One region of the Exiguobacterium sp. BRG2 genome, then DNA from elsewhere that is predicted to be linked to it. Evidence: riboswitches for the same ligand, from Rfam matches in the RefSeq annotation. Region 1 holds a riboswitch; the other holds the start of a gene.
What was found. Region 1 has a riboswitch for S-adenosylmethionine ahead of Q9R23_RS10015 (LLM class flavin-dependent oxidoreductase). Riboswitches for the same ligand answer to the same signal wherever they lie in the genome.
Positions count from the first base shown of each region.

Region 1 (3,181 bases):
CGCGTATGCGAAGACGCACTCATACGACTGTAAAAGACACCTTCTGGCGGCAGTTCATCTAACGGTACGATTCCTTCATTTAAGTGCCACTGCTCGTACGGCAACTTGAGTTCTTCGAGACGTTTGATGAGATGATCCGTCCATTCTTGGTTTTCGTGGAGAATATGAATTTTTGTCATGATTGTTGACCTACCTTTCGTTTCGCTTCGACCAGTGGCATTACGTCACGGGCAAAGCGTTCCATTTCTTCAAGTTGTGGTGAGAATTGTAACAAGAGCAAAGTGACACCAACGGCTTCGAACGCTAGAATCCGTTCGGCAATCTGTTCTGGTGTTCCGATCAAGTTCGGTCGCAGACCACGGTTCGAGACGGAATAATCATTTCGTTCGACCTGTTGTTCGAGTTGCGATTTACTGATGAAATCTTGATAACCGGCATAACCGGCGCTGTCTTCCTTAACGTCCGTGATGCGTTGCCACTCAAGAAGCGCTTCTTCTTCCGTATCCCGACAAATGATGTAGGCAGCAAGACCGAAGCTCTCAAGCGGTGCGTGTCCCGTCGCTTCCCGGCGTACTTTCATATCATTGATTTTATGAGCTACTTCTTCAACAGTGCCTCCATGCATGACGTAGGCATCACAATGTTCGACGATCGTCCGTTTTCCGGCTTCACTCTCTCCACCAGCGTAGAGCTTAATCCCCTGACGCTGGACGGGTTTCGGATGGAGTTCTGCCTGTTCGATCGTGTAGTGATGACCGAAGAAGCTGTACGGTGACGCATCTGCCCATAGTCCTTTCATGACCGTGACGAACTCTTCCGTCCGGGCATAGCGCTCATCATGTGCAGTAAAAATACCGTTGTATTGTTTTGCTTCTTCTGCCCACCAGGCTGAGACGACATTGAGCGTAAATCGCCCTCCACTCAACTGATCGATGTTTGCCGCCATCTTCGCCGTCGTCGCTGGATTATGGAACCCGGGACGAACCGCTGTCATGATCTCAAGGCGTTCTGTTGTTGCAGCAATCGCCGCTGCCGTTGTCCATGCCTCAAGACTCGGTTCCTTGATGCCTTTGATATCGTTCAAGTTCAATTCCGCAATCAACGTCGTCGAGAAGCCGATGCGTTCAGCTGTTTGTGCGACTTGTTTCGCATAATCGAATGTTGCTGGCATCTGTTCATCCTCGACGTTACGTAACCATCCCCCAAAAATCGGTAACCAAAAACCATACTCCACTCCATCGTCCCCCTTATCATAAAAAAACGCTCTTTTCGAAGTTCGAAAAGAGCGACGGTATCTTGTCCTGTCCGCTCTTATCTTCAGAAGGTATTCCTTCCTGGAAGTAGCACCTTCCGCCATAGCGGGGTTGCTGAAGTGTCTTCGGGCCAGTCCCTCGACTTCTCTAGATAAGATGTGTTGCATTCATCGTACAGAATTCATTGAACTAAAGCAACCATTAAACCGTCTTTTCCTATCGGATTTATTTCAAAGAAAAATCCCGACGTAGTGTCGGGATTCCGGATTAATATGGTGCGACGAAATCTGATGTTGGCTCTGGTGCTTGCTCCCCACGAATACGATCGTAGAATTTGGCAAGCGTGACACTGAAGTATGGTCCGACCCATAGGACAGCAAGACCAAGTGTAACGATTACAAGTAATGCCCAACCAATGAATGATAGGAAGAGTAAGAATGCTTCCATCTTGTGACCATCCATGAGTTGGCGTGAACGCGTGATGGCCTCGAGGATACCGATCGATGGTTCATCTCGAAGGATGTAGAACGTCAACAAGTAAGAGAATGACTTGATGATACCAGGGATGATTAAGAGTAACGTCCAGAGCGCGATAAAGATGAACTGAACAATGGCCAGCCCCACCACTTTCAGGAACATACCATATGGCTCAAACAAATCCGTCACTTTCGTTTCTTCGCCACGAGCAATCGACATGGCAATCCATGTCCAACCGACTCCTACTGGAATCAATAAAATCGACACCAATGATACAACGAGATCTATACTACTAGACGGCTCATCGATATCCGATCCAAATAAATTAGGAACACCCTGAATAATACTAAACAGCAGAAAAGCTAGGACTGCAAATCCCCAACGACCGCTGAGCGACTCCTTCGCTGCTTTCTTTAATTGAGATGACATGAGTAAGGTCCTCCTTGAAAAATAAGTTCTCACCTTACTCTACGGCTTAAAATTTCTAATGTTTCACTCTTTTTTCAATAATTTCCCGTCTCGTTGCTGGTTGAGCCAAGCACGCTCAAGTTGTCGTCCACATGTTAGAACGAACGTTGAACATCGAAGCGCTTCATCGCAAACGAAATGTCATGTTTTTCGTCTATGTACGCTGATATATCTCCACAGCCGGATCCTGACGCTTGTATTTCGCGACGATGACGATCAAAACCGTGATGATCACAAGCAGGAACCAAGAAGACAATTTTCCAAGATCAACGACTGCCCAGCCTCCTTCCTGATGCGGATAGACCCAGCCTTTAAAGAACGTCACGATGTTCTCCGCGATCCAAATGAAAAAGGCAATCAGTAAAAAGGATAGGACGAGCGGCATCCGGTAGATCGTCTGCTCGATCGTAAAATGAACCCATGACTTATAGAAGACAAGGACGACGAGGACCATCAATAGCCAGCGTGCATCGAAGATCCAATGGTGGGTGAAGAAGTTGAGATAGACGAGACTGCCTACGCTGATCGCAAGCCAAGGCGGTGGAAATGCTGTGAAGCGTAAATGAAATCTTCGGAACGCTTGACAGACATAACTTGCGACACTTGCATACATGAATCCTGCATACAAGGGAACACCAGCCACTTTCGTTAGAGCCTGTTCCGGATAACTCCAAGACCCAACGTTCACTTTGAACAGTTCAAGTGCTAGACCAATCACGTGAAAGAGTAAGATCAGTTTGAACTCTTCCAGCGTTTCATAACGCGTGACAAGTAAGACGATTTGGACGAGAAGACACCATAGCAACAGGAGATCGTATCGCGCGATCGGTTCAGCAGGAAGATAACGTGAAAGAGCAAGCGCTGCGAAAATCATGACGGGAAAGACGCAACAGACGGCTTCTATGTATGTAAAACGAATCAGGTGCCGGATCGCTTTCATCCTGTCATCTCCTTTTTTCTTCAGTATACGTTTCTCTTTCGAC
Region 1 is NZ_JAUZUW010000006.1:139,680-142,860, forward strand. Features, by position in the region: gene Q9R23_RS10010 (ATP-grasp domain-containing protein) at 1-179, opposite strand, end outside; gene Q9R23_RS10015 (LLM class flavin-dependent oxidoreductase) at 176-1,234, opposite strand; SAM riboswitch class I at 1,309-1,411, opposite strand; gene Q9R23_RS10020 (DUF975 family protein) at 1,521-2,159, opposite strand; gene Q9R23_RS10025 (DUF817 domain-containing protein) at 2,353-3,138, opposite strand.

Region 2 (3,181 bases), on a different contig from region 1:
TACTTTTACCCTTTTCTAGAAAAAACATTCGTTTCCTGCAAAGTTCCGCGGAAACAAAAAAGCCCGAAAACCCAAGTAGGATTTCCGGACTTTTTGATTATGCGAAACGTTTTGCTTGTTCTTCAAGAACTGCTGCTTTATCTGTTTGCTCCCATGGAAGCTCAACATCTGTACGACCGAAGTGACCGTATGCAGCTGTTTGACGATAGATCGGACGACGGAGATCAAGCATGTTGATGATTCCAGCCGGACGAAGATCGAAGTTTTCAGCAACCAATTCGACGAGTTGTGCTTCAGGCAGTTTTCCTGTGCCGAATGTATCAACCGCGATTGATACTGGGTGTGCGACACCGATTGCGTAAGCGAGTTGAACTTCTGCTTTGTCTGCAAGACCTGCAGCAACGAGGTTCTTCGCGACGTAACGTGCTGCGTATGCAGCTGAACGGTCGACTTTTGTTGGATCTTTACCTGAGAATGCTCCACCGCCGTGGCGTGCGTATCCACCATACGTATCAACGATGATCTTACGACCAGTCAATCCAGCATCTCCTTGTGGTCCGCCAATGACGAAACGACCAGTTGGGTTGATGAAGAATTTCGTTGCTGCGTCGATGTATTCAGCCGGGATGACTGGTGTGATGACGTGTTCTTTTAAATCAGCTTGGATTTGCTCAAGCGTAACTTCTTCCGCATGTTGTGTCGAAATGACGATCGTATCGACACGAACCGGCTCGTTGTTCTCGTTGTATTCGACCGTGACTTGTGTTTTTCCGTCCGGACGAAGGTAGTCGAGTTGACCGTTTTTACGCACTTCTGCCAAACGGCGTGCGAGACGGTGCGAAAGCGAAATTGGAAGTGGCATGAGTTCTGGTGTTTCTTTCGTTGCGTAACCGAACATAAGACCTTGGTCTCCTGCACCGATTGCATCGATTTCTGCATCAGACATGCTACCTTCACGTGCTTCAAGCGCTTGGTCGACACCAAGAGCGATATCTGCTGATTGCTCATCGATCGATGTCAATACAGCACATGTATCCGCATCGAAACCGTATTTCGCGCGTGTGTAGCCGATTTCACGAATCGTTTCACGAACGACTTTTGGAATGTCGACGTAAGTGGATGTCGTGATCTCACCTGCAACGAGAACGAGACCTGTTGTAACAGAAGTTTCTGCCGCAACACGTGCGTTTGGATCCGCTGCAAGAATCGCATCGAGGATTGAATCCGAAATTTGGTCACAGATTTTATCTGGATGACCTTCAGTGACTGACTCCGACGTGAATAGTCGGCGATTAAGGTTTGTCATGTATGACCCTCCCAAAAAAGAATTTGACGGTGTACTCATTTCCCCTAGTTGAGTGGGACGGTAAAATGAAAAAAACCTTTCCAAGTCCAAAAAATGGTCAGGGAAAGGTTGTGCGTTCTTCCTTTACCCTCTTATCGTTCGAAGTGTTTACTTCGCTTCAGGAGAGCACCTTTTCCCTCATTAATATATGAATTAATGTAGGACGGTTGCCGGGTTTCTTCGGGCCTTGTTCCCTCCACCTGCTCAGAATAAGAGTATCCGTTACGAATTACATGATATAAAGTTGTACCTACTCTGTCAAGCAAGGTTTCAAATTCTAGTCGAAACTTTTTAAAAGAGATGTTAAACTATTAATGCTGAAAGCGTTTCCAGATAAATAGAAATCAGCACCAGAAAATGATTGCGCTCTCTTTAGTATGTCATATATAATAAATGTGTCATACTAAATTCAGTGAGCCAAAACCAACGTAGGGGAAAGGTGGGGTCAGGATGCCGATGACGGTCCTGAATATCGAAGAACTACTCAAGAAAGAGCATGTGTTCAAACAACTATCTGTTGCTGAACTTGTCGAACATGCGATTCGAAACGAAGAAGGTGTCCTTACTGAGAACGGCGCACTATCTGTAGAAACGGGGAAATTTACAGGTCGTTCACCAAAAGATAAGTTCATCGTCCGTGATTCTTCCTGCGAGTCTCACATTGATTGGGGTCATGTTAACCAACCGATGGATGGAGACAAATTTGAACAATTGTTACAAAAGGTTCTTCGTTACATGAACGAAGCCGATCAGCTCTACTACACAGAAGCTGCTGCTGGGGCAGATACGCACTTCACCCTTCCGGTTCGTGTGCTCACACAATACGCTTGGCATAACCTGTTTGCCAAACAACTCTTTTTACGCGAGTATCCTGAAGTGGCTGCCTTCGAACCGTTCACGGTCGTCTACGCGCCACATTTCAAAGCAGACCCTACCGTTGACGGAACGAATTCCGAGACATTCATCGCCATGTCGTTTGAACACCGGATCGTCTTGATCGGCGGAACCGAATATGCGGGCGAAATCAAAAAATCGATTTTTTCCGTCATGAACTACCTCTTACCACAAGAAAATGTCCTTTCGATGCACTGTTCAGCAAACGTCGGACACGAAGGCGACGTCGCCTTGTTCTTCGGTCTATCCGGTACTGGTAAGACCACCCTGTCAGCAGACGATAGCCGTCAATTGATCGGTGACGATGAGCATGGTTGGTCGCATAACGGCGTCTTCAACATTGAAGGTGGATGTTATGCGAAGACGGTCAATCTGTCACGCGAAAAAGAACCGCAAATTTTTGATGCGATCCGTTTCGGAACTGTCCTTGAAAACGTCGTGCTCGATGAATCTCGTCATCCTGATTACGATGACACATCGTTGACTGAAAATACACGTGCTGCTTATCCGATCACAGCGATCGATAACATCGCTGTTCCATCACGGGCTGGTCATCCGAAGACGATTGTCTTCTTGACGGCTGATGCGTATGGTGTCTTGCCTCCGATCAGTAAATTGACGAAAGAACAAGCGATGTATCATTTCCTATCAGGTTATACATCAAAACTTGCTGGAACAGAGCGTGGTATCACGGAACCGGAAGCAACGTTCTCGACATGCTTCGGTTCACCATTTCTTCCACTGATACCTGAAAAGTATGCGACGATGCTCGGAGAACTGATTGATCGTCACGGTGTGACCGTTTATCTCGTCAACACAGGCTGGACAGGCGGTGCTTACGGGACAGGTAGTCGAATGAAGCTATCGTATACACGGACGATGGTCAACGCTGCCGTCAACGGAACACTTGCAACGATTCCAACAGAAGAGCACCCAATCTTC
Region 2 is NZ_JAUZUW010000003.1:82,278-85,458, reverse strand. Features, by position in the region: gene metK (methionine adenosyltransferase) at 98-1,306, opposite strand; SAM riboswitch class I at 1,435-1,561, opposite strand; gene pckA (phosphoenolpyruvate carboxykinase (ATP)) at 1,796-3,181, shown strand, end outside.
Region 2: linked by a shared signal. The riboswitch ahead of metK (methionine adenosyltransferase) and the one ahead of Q9R23_RS10015 (LLM class flavin-dependent oxidoreductase) in region 1 are both predicted to bind S-adenosylmethionine.